One region of the Flavobacterium azooxidireducens genome, then DNA from elsewhere that is predicted to be linked to it. Evidence: riboswitches for the same ligand, from Rfam matches in the RefSeq annotation. Region 1 holds a riboswitch; the other holds the start of a gene.
What was found. A riboswitch is a leader RNA that binds a small molecule or an ion and turns the genes downstream of it on or off. The one in region 1 is predicted to bind S-adenosylmethionine.
Positions count from the first base shown of each region.

Region 2: another riboswitch for S-adenosylmethionine. It lies ahead of M0M57_RS15390 (Na+/H+ antiporter NhaC family protein); the one in region 1 lies ahead of M0M57_RS09415 (homocysteine S-methyltransferase family protein).

Region 1 covers NZ_CP096205.1:2,149,839-2,162,484, forward strand. Annotated here, with positions in the region: gene M0M57_RS09380 (carboxypeptidase regulatory-like domain-containing protein) at 1-1,986, shown strand, start outside; gene metK (methionine adenosyltransferase) at 2,047-3,297, opposite strand; gene M0M57_RS09390 (GEVED domain-containing protein) at 3,661-4,914, shown strand; gene M0M57_RS09395 (O-acetylhomoserine aminocarboxypropyltransferase/cysteine synthase family protein) at 5,482-6,774, shown strand; gene M0M57_RS09400 (OsmC family protein) at 6,777-7,235, shown strand; gene M0M57_RS09405 (alpha/beta fold hydrolase) at 7,341-8,333, shown strand; gene M0M57_RS09410 (homoserine dehydrogenase family protein) at 8,320-9,420, shown strand; SAM riboswitch class I at 9,560-9,662, shown strand; gene M0M57_RS09415 (homocysteine S-methyltransferase family protein) at 9,918-10,931, shown strand; gene metH (methionine synthase) at 10,988-12,646, shown strand, end outside.
Region 2 covers NZ_CP096205.1:3,553,156-3,565,801, forward strand. Annotated here, with positions in the region: gene M0M57_RS15355 (DUF3570 domain-containing protein) at 1-327, opposite strand, end outside; gene M0M57_RS15360 (DUF4266 domain-containing protein) at 343-552, opposite strand; gene M0M57_RS15365 (FAD:protein FMN transferase) at 617-1,606, opposite strand; gene M0M57_RS15370 (thioredoxin family protein) at 1,607-2,041, opposite strand; gene M0M57_RS15375 (hypothetical protein) at 2,120-4,147, opposite strand; gene M0M57_RS15380 (hypothetical protein) at 4,176-4,631, opposite strand; gene fabG (3-oxoacyl-[acyl-carrier-protein] reductase) at 4,984-5,730, opposite strand; gene M0M57_RS15390 (Na+/H+ antiporter NhaC family protein) at 5,884-7,194, opposite strand; SAM-I-IV-variant riboswitch at 7,258-7,354, opposite strand; gene M0M57_RS15395 (hypothetical protein) at 7,409-8,560, opposite strand; gene M0M57_RS15400 (pirin family protein) at 8,575-9,453, opposite strand; gene M0M57_RS15405 (DUF7619 domain-containing protein) at 9,542-11,935, opposite strand; gene M0M57_RS15410 (DUF1697 domain-containing protein) at 12,087-12,620, opposite strand.

The DNA.
Region 1 (12,646 bases):
GGTGTAGCACATGAAGAAGAACGTTATTTAGTGAATCCGAAATTGTTTTATTACAGTCCAAAATACAGCATTAATTTGATGGGAAACTTCAATAATATTGGCGAATTGCCTTTAACGATGCAAGATTATTTTAAGTTCACAGGCGGATTTAGAAATATGATGGCAAAAGGAGGAAGTTCGTTTAATGTTTCATCTAACGATTTGGGAATTTCGTTACTCCGAAACAATCGAGCAAAAGAAATTGAAACTAGTTTTGGAGCAACCAACTTTTCATACAACATAACCAAAGCTTGGTCTTTGAGCGGTTTTGGTATAATTTCTTCATCAATTACTGATTTAGAAACAGTTTCGCAAACCAATATTTTACAACCCAATTCATCCGAAGTTTTATCAACAGAAAATAGAGAAGAAAATATTCATCAAAAAAGTAATCTCGGATTATTTAAGTTGAGTTCTAAGTTAAATCCGAACGAAAAATTTCAATTGGATTATGATGTATTAGTAAAAACTTCAAAGCAAGATGAAAATAATGATTTGTTGCGAGAATCGATTTTTAATAACCTATCTCAAACAGAAAATATTATTTCTCAAAAAGAACAAGATCCAATTTCTGTCAATCAAAATTTCGGAATATATTTTATGCAAAGCGACAAAAACGTGTTTGCTTTTGAAATGCAACATTTGTATCAAGAGGAAGATCCTTTTTATAATGCCAATTTGCAATTGCAACCGTTTAATTTTTCTGATTACGTTCAAGGACAAAATCGAAACGATATTAATCAACAACGTTTTGTAAAAACAAATAAAGTAGATACAAAATTGGATTATTATTACATGGTTACACCAAAAAGTAATATTAATGTAACGTTAGGAAACACAAATTCTTACCAAAGTTTTAATTCGTATATTTTTCAAATTTTGGATAATGGAACACGCAATGATCTAGACAGTCAAGAAAACTCAAATGATGTAACCTATCGTTTTAATGATGCTTTTGTGGGATTGCATTATAAAATTTTAGCGGGTAAATTCACCTTTACGCCGGGAGTTAGTCTTCATCAATTTTCAATGAATAACGAACAATTAGGTTCAGAATTCAAGCAAAACTTCACTCGTCTATTGCCTGACTTTTATGCTTTGTATCAAATAAAAAAATCAGAATCATTAACTTATAATTTTGCTCTAACTAATAATTTTACAGATATTAATCAATTGGCAGAAGGTTTTGTTTTTTCAAATTATAATAGTCTTTTTAGAGGTAATCGTACGTTAGAAAACTCCACAGCGATTACACACACACTCAATTACAGAAGATTTAACATGTTTAATTTTGAAAATATTTTTGCCAATGTAACCTATAGAAAAGCAATAGATGCTGTTAAAACACAAGCCGTTTTTACGGGAGTAAACCAGTTTTCTTCGCCGTTTAATTCTGAATTTGCAGATGAAACAGTTTCCGGTTTTGCCAATTACGGAAGATCATTTTTAAAATATTACAAAGCTTCTTTGGGAGCAAATCTAACGTGGTCTAAGTTTAATAATATTCAAAATAATGTTCAGCAATCAACCGAAAGTATAAACCAAACCTATACAGTTCGTGCATCTACAAATTATAAAACACTTCCCAATCTGGAAATTGGTTACAGTTTTACAGTGAATGATTATAATGATAATAAGTTTTACACAGATAGACCATTTGCTAAATTAGATTATTTCTTTTTGAATAGCTTTTCTTTTGTAACAGAATATGAGTTTTTTCACTACTATAATAAAGATAAAACAGTTGAAAATGAATATGATTTTCTTTCGGCTAGTTTAATCTATCAAAAAACAAAATCAAGTAAGTGGGAATATAAAATTTCTGCCACAAATATTTTAAACACAACTTCATTAAATAGCGATAGTTTTTCGCAATTTGCAACAAGTACTTCACAATACCGAGTTCAGCCACGATATGTTATTTTTAGTTTAAAATACAATTTATAAAAAGCAAAAACCCTGACTTCAAATTGAAAATCAGGGTTTTTTTATGGTTGAGTTAGTATTTTATAATCCAAAAGCTTTTTTTACAGGCTCAACAAAATCTAATTTTTCCCAAGTAAACAATTCTACTTCAATGGTTTTTGATAAACCGCCGGGAGCTGTAAAAGTTTTGGTTACAGTTTCCGGAGTTCTTCCCATGTGACCATAAGCAGCAGTTTCACTGTAAATTGGATTTCTTAACTTTAAGCGTTGTTCAATAAAGTAAGGACGCATATCAAAAATGTTTTCTACTATTTTACTGATTTCACCGTCTTTCAAATTCACTTTTGCTGTGCCATACGTATTTACATTGATTGAAGTTGGTTGAGCCACACCAATAGCATACGAAACCTGCACTAAAATTTCATCTGCAACACCCGCTGCAACCAAATTTTTAGCAATATGACGTGTTGCATAAGCTGCACTTCTATCTACTTTTGATGGATCTTTTCCGGAAAAAGCACCACCACCGTGAGCTCCTTTTCCACCATAAGTATCCACTATAATTTTTCTTCCGGTTAAACCGGTATCTCCATGAGGACCACCAATTACAAACTTTCCGGTTGGATTAATGTGGTATTTAATATCATCATTAAATAAATGAGCATATTGAGGATTCTTAGCGATAACTCTAGGAATCAAAATTTCAATTATATCTTTCTTGATTTTTGCCAACATTGTTGGTTCATCTGCAAAGTCATCGTGTTGAGTAGAAACTACAATTGCATCTATTCGAACAGGTTTATTATCATCAGAATACTCTAAAGTAACTTGCGATTTTGCATCAGGACGCAAATAGGTAATCTCGTTGTTTTCTCTACGTAAATCAGCCAAATCTTGCAACAATTGGTGTGATAATTTCAACGCTAACGGCATATATTCGGCAGTTTCATTAGTAGCATAACCGAACATCATACCTTGGTCACCCGCACCTTGTTCTTCTTTACTGGCTCTGTCTACTCCTTGATTAATATCGGCAGATTGTTCGTGAATGGCTGATAAAACACCGCAGGAATTGGCTTCAAACATATATTCACTTTTGGTGTAACCAATTTTTTTAATTACTTCCCTGGCAATGGTTTGAACATCTAAATAGGTATTTGATTTTACTTCACCAGCAAGAATTACTTGACCTGTTGTAACCAAAGTTTCACAAGCCACTTTAGATTCAGGGTCAAAAGCCAAAAAATTATCGATTAAAGCATCACTGATTTGATCTGCTACTTTGTCCGGATGCCCTTCGCTAACTGACTCAGACGTAAATAAATAAGCCATAAATAAAATTTAATTTTTACTGAATTTCTTCAGAATTAATAATACATAATAGCGGAAAAAGTAGATTGCAAGGGAATAACTAAAGAAGAATTCTGCTTTAGCATTTTTTTTATTCTGAACTTGTTTCAGAATCTCAGATAAAGATTCAAGTTTGAATAGAGGTTGCAATCAGTACAAATTTTTCCTCTTTTAATTGGATGCAAATGTATGGAGGTTTTTATTAAAATAAAAATTATATTTTTTATAATTAATAATTTGTAGGATTATAATTAAAAGTTAAATTTCGAAAGTATGTTGTTAAATAGTTATAATGTAAGAAAAAAAATACTATTTTTAAACTTTAATATAAAAACACTTTAAATTATGAAAAAAATTTTACTTTTAACCGCCTTTGTTTTGTCGGCTTTTATTGCAAGTGCACAAGAAGACTGTAGTCAGGTTAGCTCAGGATCAATTTCAGATGGAGGTTTTCTTGGAGGTGATACAAATCAATTATTGGCTGTAGATATTCCGGTATTTGAAGGAACTACTTTTACTGTTAGCACTATCAAGTTAAACCTTATTGGGCCATCAACCTATGTTGATATTATAATTCGTTCAGACAATTCCGGAGTACCAGGAACTATAATCGATACATATAGTAATGTTGATATTACTAGTTCTACTATAGTAGGTAGTAATTTTGGATTTGATTTTTATCAAGTTACTCTAAATGTAGCTTCGCTTAATCTTGTATTTGATGCTCCAACCGGTGTTTCACGTTATTGGATGGAAGTTCTTTCAGATGCAGACGGATGGGAATCAGACTCCTCCGTTGAAGTTGGTTTAGCAGGTGCATTTGCAAATAGCAGTACAACAGGAGCATGGGCAATTGGAACGGGGGATTATGTGTATGAGTTAATTGGAGAATGTGAGGGAGATTTTCCTATTTTATATTGTAATGCAAATGCTGGAAGTTGTACTTATGAATCTATCACTAATGTAACTTTTGCTGATTTGAATCATACCTCTGGTTGTGGTGCGGGTTATAATGACTATACTGATATGGTTGCAACTGTAACACAAGGTGAAACAGTGCAATTGTCTGTAACTGTTGAAACTGATGAAGATGATTATATTTTTGTTTTTATTGATTGGAATAATGATGGCTTGTTTGATGGTGCGAATGAATCATACCAAGTAGCCGGACCTGTTGAAATAGCTCAAGCTTATACTTTTGATATTTCTGTTCCAGAAGATGCTGCAGTAGGGCAAACTCGTATGAGAGTTTTTATTTCTTGGGACGAGCCGGACACAAATGCCTGTTCTTCGGTTGATTACGGAGAGGTAGAAGATTACACTTTAAATATACAAGCTGCTGCGAATTTAAATGATTTCTTTGCTAGTAATATTTCAATTTATCCAAACCCAACAGCAGATATTTTTAACTTAGTAAGTAATACTTCTACTTTTGAAAATGTTAAAGTAACTGATTTAAACGGAAGAACCGTAAAAAACATCTACGTTAATTCATTGTCTTCAACAGAAGTTAATATTTCTGATTTAACATCAGGAATGTATTTTGTAACTGTTCAAACTGATAACGGTTCTGGTTCTACAAAAATCATCAAAAAATAATTGATACAAAATATCAACTTTAAAATCCGGACTTAGTTCCGGATTTTTTTTAATTTATTTTTCTGTATCATTTCAAAAATTTAGAATAAAAATCTATTAAATTGTTTTTAAATAACAAAATTTAGAAAAATAATCTAAAATATTTTTATATTTAGAAAATGTTTCTACATTTGCCAAATCAAAATCTGAATAATGAAATTTACAATTTGCAATATGTGTTGTCGTATGATGTGGAAATCACCGCAGAGGAAACCTATTGCATAATTTTAAATTCTTTAAAATAAATACAATCGAACCTCTGCCCAAAAGCAGAGGTTTTTTATTATAAAATCTCAGCAACTAAAAAAAAAAAATGAACACTACAAAAAAAATAATGATGGACCGTATGATGATGCAAATGTGTTGCATCACAATCCTTCATTGCCAAAAGCGAAAGACATAATCTAGTTATACACTTGTTTTAAAGTCCTTTTGGTAAGCCATCCAAAAGGACTTTTTTTTATCTAAAAATCTAAAAATCGAATAATCTGAAAATCAAATAATCCAACAATCTAAAAATCCAAAATTATGAGCACACAAAAATTCTCCACAAACGCATTACACGCAGGACACGATGTAACCAAAAACGCAGGAACAAGAGCCGTCCCAATTTATCAAACATCTTCGTATGTATTTAATAACTCTCAACACGCAGCCAATCTTTTTGGTTTAGCCGAAGCCGGTTTTATCTACACACGTTTAAACAATCCAACTAACGACATTTTAGAGCAACGTTTAGCAACGCTCGAAGGCGGAATCGGAGCCGTAGTCACTGCATCAGGAACTGCCGCCATCGCAACAACCTTCTTAACGTTATTAAAAGCGGGTGATCACATCGTTGCTTCCAACAGTTTATATGGCGGAACCTATAATTTGTTGAGTGTAACCTTACCAAGATTAGGAATCACCACCACATTTGTAGATCCGTCCAATCCTGAAAACTTCACAAAAGCTTCTCAAGAAAATACACGAGCTTATTTTGTTGAAAGTCTTGGAAATCCAAAATTAGACGTTCTCGATTTAAAAGCAATTTCAAAAGAAGCTAAAGCTTTCAAAGTGCCTTTTATTGTTGATAATACCGTGGCAACTCCTTATTTATTAAACCCAATTCAACACGGAGCAGACATCGTTATTCATTCCTTAACCAAATACATCACAGGAAACGGTACATCATTGGGCGGAGTCATCATCGATGCAGGAAATTTTGATTGGAGTAACGGAAAATTCCCAGAATTCACTGAACCTTCTGCCGGTTATCACGGATTAAAATATTATGAAGTTCTTGGAGCAGCTTCTTTTATTGCTAAAGTTAGAATCGAAGGCTTACGCGATTTTGGTGCAGCTCTAAGTCCATTTAACGCTTTTCAAACTATTCAAGGATTAGAAACTTTGGAAATCCGAATTAAAAAACACAGCGAAAATGCATTGGCTTTAGCCCAATGGTTGCAAAGTCAAGAACAAGTAGCTTGGGTAAATTATCCCGGTTTGGAAACTTCAAAATACAAAGCGTTAGCTGATGAATATTTACCCGAAGGAAAAAGCGGTATCGTCACATTCGGACTCAAAGGCGGATTTGAAGCTGCCAAAAAAGTAGCCGATGAAACCAAATTGTTCTCGCTTTTAGCGAATATCGGAGATACAAAATCTTTAATCATTCATCCGGCAAGTACTACGCATCAACAATTGTCTGATTCCGAACAAGAAGCAACCGGAGTAACCAAAGATTTAATTCGTCTTTCAGTCGGATTAGAAGACATCGAAGATTTAAAAGCCGATTTGAAAGCCGTATTTCAAACCATAAAAACCCCTCAATTAACCTAATTATGAGTCAGAAAATAGTAAACGTTTTAGGCTATGCCAAAGCCAATAATCAATTTGTTGTAAAAGCACAAAATTTTGATGTGCGAATAAGTAAGAATGAAAATTTTCCCGAATTAGAAGGGCCAAGTCCACTCGAATATTTGCTCGCCGGTTATGCCGGATGCATTAATGCTGTTGGAAAATTAGTAGCAAAAGAAAAAGGAATAAATTTAAAATCACTTCAAGTTGAAGTATCCGGAACCCTAAGTTTAGACAAATACCAGGGAAAAATTAGCTATGAAAGAGCCGGATTTAAATCAATTCAAGTCGTTGTTAAACCTACTTCTGATGCCACTTTAGAAGAATTAAAATCGTGGATTGAAGCCGTCGAAAATCGCTGTCCCATTCAAGATAACCTTATCAATCCAACTCCGGTTGAGCTGACTTTATTAAAAGAATTCTCAACCACAGAAGCAGCATAATACAACTGAAATAGTTTGTATAGGTTTTGTTTGTTTGTTTAAAACTGTCTTTTTTCCACGTTTGAAAAAAGACAGTTTTTAAAAAAAAGCTAGAAAAGAAGTACTATGAAAAACTTAAAAAAAATAGATTTATTTAATTTCAATTTAGAAATTGGAAAAGTCAGACCTTATATTCCGTTGTATTTCGAAACGTTCGGACAACCCGTCGGTTCTGTTCCGGTAATTTTGGTTAATCACGCCTTAACCGGAAACTCTACCATCACTGGCGAAAACGGTTGGTGGAATGATTTAATCGGTGAAAATAAAACCATCAACACGAATCATTTCACCGTCATCGCTTTCAATATTCCCGGAAACGGATACGATAATGTCTTCGGAAATTTAATTTCAGATTACAAAGATTTTACCATTCGTGATATTGCAAGAATTTTTTGGGAAGGATTATTTCGTCTCAATATTGATGAACTTTTCACCGTGATCGGCGGAAGTTTAGGGGGAGCAATCGCTTGGGAAATGGCCGCTCAACATCCCACCAAAATTAAAAACCTAATTCCAATTGCAACCGATTGGAAAGCAACTGATTGGGTAATTTCGAACGTGCTCATTCAAGACAAAATTCTCAACAATTCTGATGATCCAATTGCCGATGCTCGTTTGCATGCGATGTTACTTTACCGAACACCACAATCCATTAATCAACGTTTTCAACGCAAACAAAACAACGTTTTTGAAGTTGAAAATTGGTTAATTAATCACGGTTCCAAACTAAAAAACCGCTTCCGATTATCATCATATAAACTGATGAATCATCTGCTAAAAACGAATGATATTACCAAAAACAGAAAAGATTTTGTAACAGTCGCAAGCCAAATTCAAGCCAACATTCATATCGTTTCTGTCGATACCGATTATTTTTTTATTGCCGAAGAAAATCGTGAAACTTATCAAAATCTAAAAAAAATAAAAGAAAATGTTTTCTATCACGAAATTCAATCCATTCACGGTCACGATGCTTTCTTAATCGAATTCAATCAATTAGCCACTTTTTTATCACCCATTTTCAACACTCAAAACACTCAAAAATATGTCAACGCTTAGAATAAATGTCATCCTCTTCGGAATCGGAAACGTAGGAAGCACGCTCATCAATCAAGTTTTAGAAAGCCAACAATTTTTTCTCGAAAAAAGAAATATTGATTTGCGATTTCCCATCATAACCAATTCAACCGTAGCATTCTTCGAAAAAGACGGCATCAAAAACCAATGGGAAAGCAATTTTCAATCAACCGCTTTTCCTTATTCCATCGAAGATATCGTCGATTATGTTCAAACCAATAACCTTGAAAATCTCATCGCCGTCGATGCCACTGCCAGCGAAGAGTTGATTAAATTTTACATTCCGCTCATTCAAAATGGATTCAGCATCGTAGCAGCCAACAAAAAAGCAAATACCTTGCATTCCGATTTCTACAAAGAATTACGTCGAAATCTTCAAAAATTCGACCAGTCTTTTTTATACGAAACCAATGTCGGTGCCGGTTTACCCGTCGTTCAAACCATCAATGAATTATACCTTTCCGGCGAAAAAATCACTAAAATCAGAGGCGTTTTTTCCGGTTCGTTAAGCTATATTTTCAATCGATTTGGAAACGAAAACACCGCTTTTTCATCTATTCTAAAAGAAGCCGAAAAATCCGGCTACACCGAACCCGATTCCAGAGAAGATCTTTCCGGAAACGATGTCGCCCGAAAATTACTCATCCTCGCCAGAGAAATCGGCATTCAAAAAGAGTTTTCAGACGTGCAAATTTCTTCCCTTTTATTACCCGATTTAAACGAGGAAAATACCAAAGCGGAATACGCTTCTAACAAACAATTGCTCGATAAACCCTACGAAATCGCCAAAATCACCCAATCCGAAAATCACGTGCTTCGTTACGTTGGCGAACTCGATGTAACCAGCCAAAAACTCGAAGTCAAACTCATTTCAACGCCAATAAATTCAGCACTCGGACAACTCAAAGGGGCCGATAATCTCATCGAAATCTACACAAAATCCTATGGCGAAATCCCAATCGTCATTCAAGGTGCCGGTGCCGGAAAACAAGTCACAGCCAGAGGAGTTTTAAACGATATTCTCAAAATTGCCGAAAAAATCAAGTTAAAAGAATCAGTTTTTAATTAATTTTAACCAATTAATTAATTGCCAAATTCATTATTCATTGAATATTTTTCTGTCAAATAACAAATTTCAATAAATAACAGAAAAATATTCTATAATCCCAAATTACTCATTATATTTGCCCCGTTCATACACATACTGATCGTTATCACGAAAGCCGGAGGGACTAGACCCTATGAAAGCTTAGCAACCCTGCAACTGTAGAAGGTGCTACATTCTATTCGCCGCGGCGAAAAAGATAACCCGTTTATTTCCTCTATTTTCCTGATAATTTTTTTAGTTAGAAGCTAATCCCGCTATTCGCTACAAGCTTTTTTGTCTTGTTGCTTTTTTCTAAGTCAAAAAAGGAGCTTCCTTTGGTCGCTCTTTTTTGCCAAGAAAAAATGCAACAATCCTGCAAAAGGCTTTCCACTTCTATCGGGGCTAGGCCTCAGTGCAACAAACAATATTGGCGAACTTTGCGAAAACCCTTTGCGAACTTTGCGGTTAAAAAAATTAAAATGTCAAAAATAGAAAAAGCCATACAAGAAAGAATCCTCGTCCTCGATGGAGCGATGGGAACAATGTTACAACGAAACAATTTCTCCGAAGAAGATTTTCGCGGAGAACGTTTCAAAAATTTCCCACATCCATTAAAAGGCAACAACGACTTACTCTCCATTACCCAACCCGAAGCCGTAAAAGCCGTTCACCGAGCCTATTTTCAAGCTGGTGCTGATATCGTAGAAACAAACACTTTTTCCGGAACCACCATCGGAATGGCCGATTATCATCTCGAAGATTTAGTGTACGAACTCAATTACCAATCCGCCAAAATCGCCCGCGAAGTTGCCGATGAATTCACCGATAAACCTCGTTTTGTTGCCGGTTCCATCGGACCAACCAACCGAACCGCATCAATGAGTCCCGACGTAAACGACCCCGGATTTCGAGCCGTTACGTTTGACGAATTACGCATCGCTTACAAACAACAAGTCGAAGCTCTGATAGACGGTGGTAGTGATGTTTTATTAGTAGAAACCATATTCGACACACTAAACGCAAAAGCTGCTCTTTTCGCCATCGAAGAAGTCAAAGAAGAACGAAACCTCGATATTCCGGTTATGGTTTCCGGAACAATCACAGATGCTTCCGGACGAACACTTTCCGGTCAAACCGTAGAAGCTTTTCTAATTTCCATTTCGCATATTCCATTGTTAAGCATCGGATTCAATTGTGCGTTAGGAGCAGACCAGCTAAAACCCTATTTGAAACGATTAGCACATAATACACAACTCAATATTTCAGCCCATCCCAATGCCGGATTACCCAATGCATTCGGACAATACGACCAAACACCGGAAGAAATGCAAGCGTTAATCCGTGAGTATTTGCAAGACAATTTAATCAATATTATTGGTGGTTGTTGTGGCACAACTCCGGAACACATCAAATTAATCGCCGAAGTAGCAAAAGAATTTAAACCACGCCCTAATCACCTGCAAGGTTTTCATAACCTTGTAGGTGTTAAATAAAATTATCAAACCTACAAGGTTTTCAAGACCTAGCAGGATTATAGAAAAACAAAAAAATGGCAGAAGCTGATTGTAAAAAATATTTAAAATTATCCGGTCTCGAACCGCTTATCATAACTCCTGAAACGAATTTCGTAAACGTCGGCGAACGAACAAACGTTACCGGTTCACGAAAATTTCTTCGTTTAATCAAAGAAGAAAAGTACGAAGAAGCTCTTGATATCGCTCGAAATCAAGTGGAAGGTGGAGCCCAAATCATCGACGTGAATATGGACGAAGGAATGTTGGACGGCGTATATGCGATGACCAAATTCCTAAACTTAATCGCCGCAGAACCCGATATCGCTCGAGTTCCGGTGATGATTGACAGTTCTAAATGGGAAATCATCGAAGCCGGATTAAAAGTCATTCAAGGAAAAGGTGTCGTCAATTCCATTTCGTTAAAAGAAGGAGAAGAAACCTTTATTCATCACGCCAAATTAATCAAACGATACGGTGCAGCTGTCATCGTGATGGCTTTTGACGAAAAAGGTCAAGCCGATAATTACGAAAGACGTATCGAAATTTGCAAAAGAAGCTACGATATTTTAGTGGATAAAGTAGGTTTTCCGGCAGAAGACATCATTTTCGACCCAAATATTTTCCCTGTAGCTACGGGAATGGAGGAGCATAAATTAAATGCTTTAGATTTTTTCAGAGCCACCAAATGGATTCGTGAAAATCTACCGCATGCCAATATTTCCGGGGGTGTAAGTAATGTTTCCTTTTCCTTTCGTGGAAACGACAAAGTACGTGAAGCGATGCATTCGGCTTTTCTTTATCATGCCATTCAACACGGAATGACGATGGGCATTGTGAATCCGGAAATGCTGGAGATTTATGATGAAATTGATGCAACATTATTAGAACACGTTGAAGATGTTTTATTAAACAGAAGAGAAGATGCCACTGAACGACTTTTGGAATTAGCCGAGAGTTATAAAGGGGATTTTAAAGTCAATGAAAAAGCGATTCAAGAATGGCGAAATGGCTCAGTTCAAGAACGATTAACCCATTCATTAGTCAAAGGAATTGATGAGTTCATCGAAATTGATGTTGAAGAAGCCAGAATAAATTCCACAAAAGCCATCGAAGTTATTGAAATTAATTTAATGGCTGGGATGAATGTTGTTGGTGATTTATTTGGTAGCGGAAAAATGTTTTTACCACAAGTAGTTAAGTCAGCTCGAGTAATGAAAAAAGCTGTGGCTTATTTACTTCCTTTCATCGAAGAAGAGAAAGATTCAACTGCTTCGTCATCTGCTGGAAAAGTGTTGATGGCAACCGTAAAAGGCGACGTGCACGACATTGGTAAAAATATTGTGGCAGTTGTTTTAGCTTGTAATAGTTTTGAAATCATTGATTTAGGCGTAATGGTTCCGCCGGAAAAAATCATCGAAGCGGCTATTCGTGAAAATGTTGACATCATTGGTTTAAGCGGATTAATCACACCATCGTTGGATGAAATGGTTTATTTGGCGAAAGAAATGGATAAGTTGAACATCAAAATTCCAATTATGATTGGTGGTGCAACGACTTCTCGTGCTCATACTGCCGTGAAAATAGCCCCTGAATATAAAGAAACCGTTGTTCACGTAAATGATGCTTCGCGAGCGGTTACTGTCGCTACAAATTTATTGCAAGCGGAAACAAAAACAGCCTACGCCAAAACGGTT
Region 2 (12,646 bases), 1.4 Mb from region 1:
TTGCCACGGACTTGGTGTTGCACTATCAAACGGATTGATATTTCCTGAAGAAGCCGATGAATAGGCAGAAATCCCCATATCTACTGTTAAAACATCGTCGTCGTTTAGTGGAACGGCAACAACAATAGTTGGTGTAATATCGGTTAATTCCTCCATCCCATTTCCACCGGAAACCGCTGAATGAATTCCGTCTTGTTTATAATAACTCATTAAAAAATCGACTTCAACCGATTCGAGCACACGTTTTTTGAATACGAGCGTAGAATCTTGTTCTTGTCCAAAAAGCGAAAAAGAACAAAGAAAGAGTAAAAGAAAATAATTTTTCATTGTTAATTTGAGTAATTAGTTACAACCACAACCACCACCTGTTTTGCCACCATTGGCTCCGGCTGCTGCTTCGCGATAGACTTGAAAATTGGTTTCAAAACGTTCGGAGGAACGAGCGGCTAATTTCATATCAGGATCATTGATTTTTTCTTTTTCGTATTCTTTTACGGAGTTACAGGATTGAATTGCGAAGAGAATTAGGGCAAGAATTGTTATATTTTTCATTTTACTAATTTTTAGAACACAGATGACACAGATTTATAAAATTTTAATGTTTTTTTCTCTCTAATTATTGCTTGTCAAATTTCTTCATGTCAATATTTTTAGAGGTATGCACCACACCTTTATCATCAACAATAATGCATTCAATTCCATTGATTTGATTTACTAAATCGAGTCCGACCTCAATGCCGAGAACGAAAATTCCGGTAGCCAGTGCATCGGCGAGTTCTGTGGTTTTTGCAAAAACCGATACACTAACAATTCCGGTGGCAGGATAACCTGTTCTTGGATCTATAATATGTGAATATCTCTTTCCGTTGAAAGTGACAAATTTTTCATAATTACCGGAAGTTTCTACAGCACTGTCTTCCAAAGGGAAAGTTGCAAACACTTTATTTTTATTCATTGGATTCACGATGGCTACTGTCCACGGTTTTCCATCAGGTTGTTTTCCCCAAGCAAAGATGTCACCGGAGACGTTGACAATTCCTGATTTACAATTGTTTTCGATTAATAAAGCTTTGACTTTATCGGCAATATAACCTTGACCAATGCCGCCTAGACCGAGTTTCATTCCTTTATTTTTTAGAAAAATTGTAGATTCTTTTTCGTTTAGGATAATATTTTGATAACCTACTTTAGCAACTGAATTTTTGATGGCTTCTTCGGTTGGCATTTCTTTCATGCTTCCGTCGAACTTCCAAATTTTATCCATGGAAGCATAGGAAATATCAAAAGCTCCGTTAGTTAATTTTGAGATTTTAATGGCTCTTTCAATCAATTCAAAAACTTCTTTATCCACTTTTACCGGAGCAATTCCGGCACTTTGATTAACTTTTGAAATTTGTGTAGTTGGAATCCAATCGGAAATTAAGTTTTCAATGCGTTTAACTTCATCAATAGCTTGGTTAATATATTGATTACCTTGAACGGTATCTGTTGCAACTACAGTCATTTCAAAAGGACTGCCAAGCATAAATGTCTTTTTAGTGTGAACAATTTGTGCGGAAGAATTCCACAAAAAGAAAAGACTACAATATAAAAGAATCGATTTCATTTACTTTTCGAATTTTTTAATCATCGCTATGTATTCGGCAGGTGATACATTTTTGAATCCGGTCATTCCAAGCACTTTTCCATTTTTATCCAACAAAACTACCAAAGGAAAACTTCCACCTTTGTTGTATTTTTCGGCTAATACTTTATTTTGCTCTGTTATTTCAGGAGCCAATTGATTGGCTTTTTTCTTTGGAAAATCGGCTTTATATGTCACCCAGTTTTTTTCAGCTTCAACTTTAAATTCAGCTGACATCCAAATGTTTTTTTCTAATTTCATACAAGGAGCACACCAATCGGAACCGGAAAAAACCAATACAATATTTTTGTTTTCCTTGATAGCAAGAGATTGTGCTTCTTCAAAATTGGTTTGCCAGTTTTGAGCATAAAAAAAACTCACTGTAAAAAGGAATACGATAGAAATGTAACTTTTCATTTGCTTTATTTTGATGTAAAATTAACGCAAATGGAATCACATTATTAGTGAGAGGAATTCAATTAAGTAAATCTTAAGTTATAGTAAACCGTTATACTTTCTAATAAACCATTCTGAAACCAAAGCAAGAGAAATAATAATAAGTAACCAAACCCAATCGATAATTGGTGTTTTTTTGACTATTTCTTTTTGGATGGGTTTGTAGTTTTCGTTCGCCAATAAAGATGCAATTAATTCATCTATTTGAGTAGCCAGAAATGTTTTTCCGTTAGTTTGAGTAGCCAATTGGTTTAGTTTAGCATAGTCCGGATTAACAAATTGTTTTTCAATATCAAAATCTAACACTTCAAAAAAGCCTGAATAGGACGTTTTTGAATTGTTTTCGGTTACGGTAAACGAATAATTTCCGGCAGAGAGTCCGTCTAAGTTTACTTTATACGAATTAGTTGATTTTAGTAAATCATACGATTTTGTTTGATTGGTTGCTTTGTTTTTTACCGTTATGGATAAACGAGCATTGTCGTCAAACTCATAGTTTTTATTGAAATACTGAGCATTAATTTCGATAGCATCGCCTGAGTTATAGAAATTTTCGTGCGTTACAACCAATGATTTTCGTGCATTGTTTGACGACAAAAACTGAATTGTTTTATCGATAAACACATCAAATTTTTCAAAACTTTGTTGATCGATGTGGCTTTGTAAACGCCATTTCCAAATATTTTCACCTAATAAAAAAGCGGATCGTTTTCCTTGGTTTTCAGTATAAGCTAATAACGGAGAATCGAGTTCGACGTTACGAATTCTGGCTCCAATTAATTTATCATAGTTCGATTTTGACGTAATTGTTCCAAACGGATTTTGCAACGGAGGAAAATTTTCAAAACCAATATTGTCGATTGCAAAAAGGTTGAATTGCGAAGAAAAAGTAGACAAATAATCTTCTTGTTGACCACTCATTTTGAATTCAAACGTAGTTTGTTGTTGGTTTAAAAAAGTGAAATCAGTATGCAATCCGGTGACAATCCAAGTGTTTAAATTGGCTAGATTATTTTTTTCGAAAACTGATTTGAATTCGGAAGTTGGTTGGTATAAAATCAATACATTAAAATCTTGTAATGAATTGATTTGATTTGGTTTAACAATCGTTACTTTACGTTGTTGATTAGTTTCAATGGCACGTTTTAACGCTCCGATATCGGGATGATTGATAGAAGAAACAATCGCAATTTCAGACTTTTGATCGATGATTTCTACGGCAAAATTCTTGGTGTTGTTGTACGTGTTTTTTTCCGGTTCTGATGAAGCAATCGTTGCTTTAAAAACTTGTACTCCTACTTTTTCGGCGGGCAATAAAACGGTGATTAATTGTGATTTTTGGCTGTTAGAAAAGCTTACATTTTGTTTGCTTAAAATCGAATTTCCTTGCGAAATGGAAAAAGTGGCATTCACATTTTTATTCCCGGAATAATTGACAAAAACCTCAACCGGAAATTTATTTTTGAGAAAAGCGTATTTGTTGACGTTGAGTTGACTAATTTTTAAATCCAGAACTGAAGTCGTGTCGCCCAAAACAATTGGGTAAACTGATTTATTTTCGTCAAAAGAATATATGTAATCGCTTCCTTGCGTTTGATTTCCGTCGGTAATGATCACGGTGGGATGATTGACACTTTTGTGGATGCTTTTCAGCCCTTTTCCTACTCCATCGATTCGTGTTTGTGTTCCTTTGAAATCATAAGTCTCCGCAGATTCCAATTCGCTTGAAAATTGATAGGATTGTACTTCGTATTTTTCTTGTAAAGCGGAATTGGAAGTCAGTTTTTTATAAACTTCTAACGCTGATTCGTTGGAGTTTAATTCAGTAATTGATGACGAATTATCGACAATAATTGGTAACGGAATTTTGATGGTTTCAAATGATTTTCGGGTGAGAATTGGGTTGATTAATAAAACCAACAATCCGAAAATGGCAATGAAACGCAAAAAAGCCAAGAACCAATTGATTTTTGAACTGGTTTTGGCTTTATAGAAATATTGAAAAAATGATACTCCTCCGGCCAGTATTACTGAAAGTAAAAGTAAAAGGACGGTGGTTGTGGTCATTTTGTTATGCTTATAATTAATTTAAACATTAATAACGAACTGTTCTCATTGTTATATCTTCATTATATTTTTCATAGAAAATTTCCACTTTTTCAGGATTTAGTTTTCCCTCGGTATCTAATACTTTCTCTTTAATCAAAAGACCAATAAGTTTTTCCATATTTTTTCTTGAATTCATTCCAATTCCAGAAAAAATTAGCCTAACATTTTTAGATTCTACTTTCTTTTTTAGAGTTAAAAAATTTAAAATGAAATAATCGTCATCTGAATATCCCCTAGTAGCATTTTCATCATACTTATAAAAAATAATTTCTTCATCAGAATCTAACGAAAAAAAAGAATGTTGATGAACATTAATCTTCTCATATTTCAGGATTGATTTTGAATCTACAAATACTTTCCCATCTTTTATTTCAACTTCTTGAGCATAAAAAGATGTTATTCCAAAAATCAAAAATAAACTTGTAATAATCTTATTTAGCATAACTTTTAGTTTAAAATTAATATTTACTAATATAGTACTTTTTTTAGCCCCGATGGTAGTGGAAAGCTTTTTTAAGGAAAATTTTTAGTTTTGCTGCCGAACAAAAGCGACCAACGGAAGCTCTTTGGGTGGCTTGCAAAACTTAATTTTTCTTAAAAAACTTGTAACGGACAGCGGGAATAGCTTCTTATCAGTTTTCTGTTGTCGGTTATCGGTTGTCTGTTTTCTGTTTTCTAGCCTGCTTCGCAGGAGAATTCTATTTCGACTTCGTCGTCTTGCGAATTGACAAACTGTGTGTGAAAACTGTGACTGAAAACTGTGACTGCGACTGGAAACTGCGACTGAAAACTGACTACGTCAACATTCCCCCATCAACATTCATCACTTGTCCGGTTACGTAGGCACTCAAATCTGAGGCTAAGAAAAGACAGGCATTGGCAACGTCTTCCGGTGTTCCACCACGTTTTAATGGGATGGAATCTCTCCAGCCTTGCACGACCTCTTCGTTTAATTTTCCGGTCATTTCGGTTTCGATGAAGCCTGGTGCGATGGCGTTGCAACGGATGTTTCGCGAACCTAATTCTAGGGCAATTGACTTAGTAAAACCAATCATTCCGGCTTTTGAAGCGGCATAGTTGGCTTGACCGGCGTTTCCTTTTACACCCACCACAGAACTCATATTAACGATAGAACCTTTGCGGTTTTTCAACATAATTTTCTGAACGGCTTTGGTCATATTGAAAACCGATTTTAGGTTGATTTCGATGACTTTATCGAAATCTTCTTCGGACATTCTCATTAAAAGGTTGTCTTTTGTGATTCCGGCATTGTTGATTAAAATATCGATGGTGCCAAATTCTGCCAACACATCGTCGGCTAATTTTTGAGCTTCGTTAAAATCGGCTGCGTTTGATTTGTATCCTTTGGCTTTGATTCCTAAAGCGTTTAGTTCGTTTTCTAAAACCAAAGCTGATTCGGCAGACGAACTGTATGTAAATGCCACATTTGCTCCGTGTTGAGCAAAAACTTTAGCGATTCCGCTACCAATTCCGCGACTGGCTCCGGTGATGATGGCTACTTTTCCTTCTAATAATTTCATGCTATGTTTGTTTGTTTTGTTTGATTTGAACGACAAATATAAGTAATTCTATTGGCAGAATATTACTGGTATTTGGTGTTTTGTTGTTAAAAGAAAATTAAAATTGAGTTTTAGTTTATTTCTGTTTTTTATTCGAATTTAATGAATTTTCGTTTACGCTGTGTATTTCAAAATTAATTTATCCCAATATTTGCTGTAGATTGCCAAGATTGTGAACAGGAACAAGAACAAATAATACCAAGCATTGAACAATAAGTCTGTCCAAGTTAAAGCTCCTCCGGCAAAACTAAGGATGAGTAAAACTTGTGCTCCGTAAGGCAATAGTCCTTGAAAAATACAGGAAAAAATGTCTAAAATAGTTGCTGTTTTTTTAGCACTTAGTTCGTATTCATCGTTAATTTCTTTGGCAATTCCGCCCGTTACAACGATGGAAACGGTGTTGTTTGCAATGGCAACGTTAACCAATCCAACCAAGGTTCCTATTCCCATTTGAGCCGAACGTTTAGATTTTATTCGCTTTTTAATTTGATGGAGAATAAATGCAATTCCCCCTGCTTTATCAACCATGGCTGCCAATCCACCCGTGAGCATGGAGAGCAAAAAAATATCGGTCATGCTTGTAAAGCCTTTATAAATGGTTTGAGAGAAGGATAAAAGTGTAAAATCGCCTTGATAAAATCCGATTATTCCCGCTGTAATTATTCCGATTACAAGAGTGGAAAAAACATTGATTCCGAGTAAAGCCAAAACGATTACTAAGAGATAAGGAATGATAGTAATGAGTTGATAACCTTCTTGTTGTAAGCTTACTTCAGTTGTACCATATCCTAAAAAAAGCAAGAGTAAAACCGTGACAAATGCGGCCGGCAATGCAATGAATAAATTGACTTTGAATTTGTCTTTCATCTTACATCCGAGCGATTGTGTTGCGGCAATAGTGGTGTCTGAAATGAGTGAAAGATTGTCGCCCAGCATTGCTCCACCCAACAACGCTCCTCCAATAAGCGGCAACGAAGAACCTGATTTATCGGCTAATGAAATGGCGATTGGTCCAAGAGCAACAATTGCTCCAACCGATGTTCCTGTGGCTGTGGATAAAAAAGCTGCAATCAGAAAAATTCCTAAAGGAAAATAAGCCGAATTGATGTTTTGGATTCCGAAATTTACCACCGAATCTACGCCACCCATTGTTTTGGTTACAGTGGCAAATGCACCAGCCAAAAGATAAATTAGACACATGGTGATGATTTTTGAATCGCCACAACCTTTGATTAAGGCTTGAATTTTTTCTTCCGAAGAAAGTTTGAACAACAAAAAAGCTGCTATAATTCCGAGTATAACAGCAATTGGAGAAGGTAGAGCATAAAAATCATTAAGAACGATTCCGCTACCGAGAAAAGTAAAAATAAATACGCCTAAAGGAAGTAAGGCTAAAGCATTTCCTTTGTTTTGAGTTTGATTCATAGAGCAATTTTTTACGTTATTGTTTAACGAATCCATTGCTTACTTGTCTAAAAATGGCATTGAAATGACAACATTTTTTCCAACAGAAATTGGCTTATCGTTTTAGCACCTTGCTTGTTGTTGCAGGTTGCTATCTTTGAAAAGATTCGTGATAACGGCGGCAAAATTAAATGAAATGAATGAATTAAAAAAATAGTTAAGGTTAAAGAAATGTTTATTTTGCTTCTGAACTTGAGTTTTCGTTTTTACTTACAGAGTAAAATACAGTTACGGTATTTCCTTGTCTGGTTGATAATTTTTCGATTAAATATTTTTCATTTTCATAGCGAGCTAAAAGCGAGTCTTGATTCTCAAGTGTTCGTTTGAATGAATTTTTTCTAATATCATTATCCATAAACATGATAAAATCTCGTTTTGGAATGTAGAAAATACTTTTCCCCGCTCTTTTTATGTAGCATTCTCTACTGGGATTAACCCAACATTCTAGCTCAACGTTGTAACTCCATCCTACAGACATTGTACTTAATTTTTCTTGAATTTGTTTGTCTGACAATTCTAAAAAAGTGAATAAATCTTTAAAAAAGACATCTCGTTCTTCTGTTTTATAAACTTGTTTTATACTTTCTTTAGAATTGAGAAGTTTGATGTTGTTTGTGTTTTCACTTGAATATATAATGTCAATCTGTTGTCCTTTGTAAAAGTGATTAAATTGATAGGATGGAATTTCGATTGTTCTACTGATGACTTTATTCTCTTTTGTTCTAAATTTTACGGTTATTTCTGCTTCATCGGGTCGTCTTCGTCTGATTCCGCCTCCTTCATAATAATTTCCGTTTACCACTATTGCTTTTGTTTCTACTTTGGTTTCTAGTAGTCTTTTTTCGGCTCCACTTTCAATTAACCAAGAGATTAAAAAATAAAAAATTACAGCCGGAATAGCTGCTAATAATCCGAAAAAGGAAAAGAAGTTTCCTAAATCGAAATCTAACGAAGGGTTTACGTCTATATTTTCAGGTTTCCATGAATTATAAAAAACAAACATACAATACATTCCTAAACATAAAAGTAATGTTCCAAAAATGGAAAGAATTCCAACGTTTGTAACAATATTTTGTTTTGGAAGTAGAATAAAGAAAACTAAAAGTGTTACCACGGTTACTGCTGCAGCAGAAAAAAACACAATTCTGTTTCTTTTGATAATGAACTCTCTTTTGTATTGAGCGTATAACTTATTGGCTTCTTCTTTGATGTGGATTATTTCTTCTTCTGTTAAATTACTGGAATTTAACAATTTATCAATTTGATAGTTTAAGGTATTGCTTTTTTGTAAATCAAAAACCTTTTGGATAAGTTGATTGTTGTTCATTTAATTTATATGTTTTAAAATCCTTCTGGTAAAGGAACATAGGTTTCATCATTTTGCACCATGGGAAACGTTTTATTTCTCCAATTTTCTTTTGCTTTTTCGATGGTTGATGGATCGGATGCCACAAAATTCCAAAAAATTTGACGTTCTTGCTCAAACGGTTGACCGCCAAAAAGAATAATGTGCGAGTTGGGATGGATGGTGAGCGAACACGCATCTTCTGCTTTGGAAACTAGCATATTTCCTTTTTCTACATGGTTATCACAAGCTTGAATGGATCCTTCTACGATGCAAATTCCGATTTCGCCACGCACTTGTCCGTTAATTTGAAGTTGGTATTCTTCCTCGGTTTTAATTTCCACCATGAACATATCTGAAAATACGGGAACGGGAGAATTTTTTCCGAAAGCGGTTCCGGCAACGAGTTTAAATTCGGCACTTCCCTCCTGCCATTGCGGTAGTTCGTTCGCATCAAAATGATGGAATTCGGGCTGCATAAATTCTTTTTCTTTGGGAAGTGCGACCCAAATTTGATAGCCGTGCATGGTGAAAATGTTTCCGTTTCTGAGTTCTTGAGGCGTTCGTTCGGTGTGCGTAACGCCGCTTCCGGCAACCATCCAATTGACTGATCCGGGTTGGATTTTGACTTTCGTTCCTAAGCTATCTTCGTGCATAACGGCTCCTTCTAACAAAAAAGTCAATGTTGCCAGACCGATGTGTGGATGCTGATCAACATCCATATATTTTTCAGGGCCTAACTCTGTTGGCCCCATGTGGTCGATAAAAATAAACGGTCCGACCATTCTCTTTTTACGAAAAGGGAGAATTCTGCCCACTAAAAAATCGCCGATGTCGCGGCTGCGTTCTTCTATGATTAAATCGATGTTTGACATGATACAAGTTTTTTATAAAAATAAAGAAAAGTTATGAGATAAAAAAAGCTCTATCGAAGTAGAGCTTTTTGGTATAGAAAATGTGTTTTTATAGTTTAATAAATTTTGCTGTTGAGCTACCTTTATCTGTAAACACTTTTATAAAATAACTTCCTGATTGTAAGTTTGAAACGTTTATTTCACCATTTTCAGCATGAATGGTTGTCATTATAATTTGTCCGAGTGTGTTGTAAATGGAAACTGATTTTACATCAATTTCACTTTTCACTTTAATATTTAAAATATCTTTTGCCGGATTTGGGAAAATTGTGAAATTAGTTTCAAAATCAAAATCTTGATTGCTCAAAGCTGTAACTGTTGTTGAAGTAGTATTGGTTATGATAGGAAAGTTATAATCAAAATAAATATTAGCTTTATTGGTAAACGTATTACCAACCACCAAATTAGGTTTCGTTTTAATTTTGAAGGCTACATAACCATCGTTATTTTCATCATCAAAAGGAAGGTTGATGTTTTCGAAAATGAATTCTACTTTGTTGCCATTAATTCTGGTAAATAAATCATGACTGCTACTTTGAGGAATTAAAGTATTTATTTCAAATTTTGTGGTATCAATAACATCGGCAATTACTACATTTTCGGCAGCAAAAGTTCCTGTGTTTTCAAAACGAATTACGTAATGCACATATTGACCAACCATATTTGGTGAAATTGTGTTGCCTTCTAAACAGGTTTTGTCATTTGGATCGTAGGAGTTCACAGCGGTAACCTTTATTTGAGAATGATTATCTGCTGGTACTTCATCATTTTCAATTGGTAAAATTATCGCATCAAAACCTAAATCATCACCCGCATTTACTGGAGGTGTTTCCATTGGAGAATTTATATTCAAAATTATTATGAATTCACGAACTTCTGTTGGCATCAGGTCGAGATAATTCATATTAATAAAATTTGTAGTTTGATTATAACTATTTGGAGAGCAACTCACAAAATCCATTAAAGTATCATCATATGTAAATAGAATACTTCCAGATTGTATTTGCGTTCCTTTATTTTTGTAAAGAATTTTCAAAGTAGAATTAAAACCAGGTCTAGAAGGAGTGATAGGTAAGACAGTAACTTCTACATCATAATGAATTCCGTTGGGTGTAATACAGAAGTTTTGAATAAAAGGACTTGTTTCGGAAGGGAAATCTATTGATACCGATGTTGGAGTAATAGTATAATAACTTGGGCTTTCTAAAACTGGTGTAATCGAATAACTTCCTTCTTGGATTGGAACTAAATAATTTCCAGAAGTATTAGTAATTAATGTCCCAGACTCTATTCCATTTGAGATTGTAAAACTCAAATTTGAATAATTTATATCTGAGTCATCACAACCATTATTGTTACTGTCATACTTTGTATCTCCTTGTATAGTATAAAATAAACCTCCCGGCACAAAAGAACAGTAAGTATTTGCATGGGAATTTGTATAACCATAATCAATTATTTTTTGTTGAACCATTGCTAAATCATTTTCATTTACGCAAACATATTCTAAATTTGGATTTACATCAAAGTTTAGATTATTCCAAAATTGATTGTTATTTTTAATATTTAAATATGTTAATTGATTGTTGCTACAATATAAAGTCTCCAAATCAACATTTTGAGAAAAATCTAAACTATTTAATTCATTATTAATACAATATAAACCCCTCAAAGCAATATTTTGTGTAACATCTAAGCTAGTTAATTGATTGCCATTACAAAACAAATTTTCCAAAGCTACATTTTGTGTAACATCTAAGCTAGTTAATTGAATGTTACTACAAGATAAAGTTTTCAAAGCTATGTTTTGTGTAACATCTAAACTAGTTAATTGATTGCTACCACAAGATAAATAAACCAAAGCTATATTTTGTGAAATATCTAAACTCGTTAATTGATTTTGATCTAATGATAAAGTTGTCAAAGCTAGATTTTGTGAAACATCTAAACTAGTTAATTGATTTTCATTTAATGATAAATAAGTCAGAGCTGTATTTTGTGTAACATCTAAATTAGTTAATTGATTTCTATCATAAAATAAAAATTCTAGTGCTAGATTTTGTGAAAGATCTAAACTAGTTATTAGATTTTGATTTAATGATAAAAAAGTCAAAGCTGTATTTTGTGTAATATCTAAGCTGGTTAATTGATTAGTAGAACATTTTAAACTTGTAAGATTTATAAATGCCTCAATTCCCGTCATATCTTGTATATTAGAGTAACTCACATCGAGTTCAAAGACATTTAGAGCTTCATTTTCCTGTATTTCCCCGTCATTATTAATATCAATCTTAAAATATTGACCTTCAGCATTTACCGCAATAGCATTTTCTGGACTTGCCTCCAACAACTTCGCCTTAAAATTTGCATCAGGAATATCAACTATCTGAGCATTACCAATAAAAAAAGAAATAAATAAAACTAAAGTGTAAATTTTCTTCATAAAAAGTATTTGAAAATCAAATATATAAAAAAAGTCTTTCCAAGTACGAAGAGACTTTAACAATTGTATTAATTTACTGTAAAGTTTAGAAAATCTATCCCATATAAACTTTTAAACTTTTAAACTCTTAAACCTTTAAACTTTTAAACCATTAAAATAGTTCAATCAACTTATTCACCGTATTCCAATTTCGGGTGGTGGCATTCACATTTAACTTCTTTTCAATGTATTTTTGAGTTAATTTTGTATTTCCTGCACCCGTTTCTAATTTCATGTAGATTCTGTTTCCGTCGATAAATGCTTCATCGGGTTTGAATTGACTTATTTTTAATTCGTTTATCGCTGAATTGGTTAATTCTTTTGAAATAAAGGCAACATATAGTTTCTTAGCATCAACTCCTTTTTCTTTAAAAAACGGATTATTAGTTAGGCATTTTTCTAAATCAGCTTTACTAATTACTATAACCGGCACATCAAAACCCAAGTGTTTAGCTATTTCTTGTTTGATGGTAAAACCAACACTATGCGAATTTTCATCTTCCGATTCTAAAAAAACATTTCCGGATTGAACATAGGTTTCTACATTTTGAAATCCACTATCTTCAAGGATGGTTTTTAAAGTCTCCATTTTAATCATGTTGTGACCGGATACGTTGATGCCGCGTAATAGTGCTAGGTGTTTCATTGGGGTTGGTTTTTTTTTTGAGATTT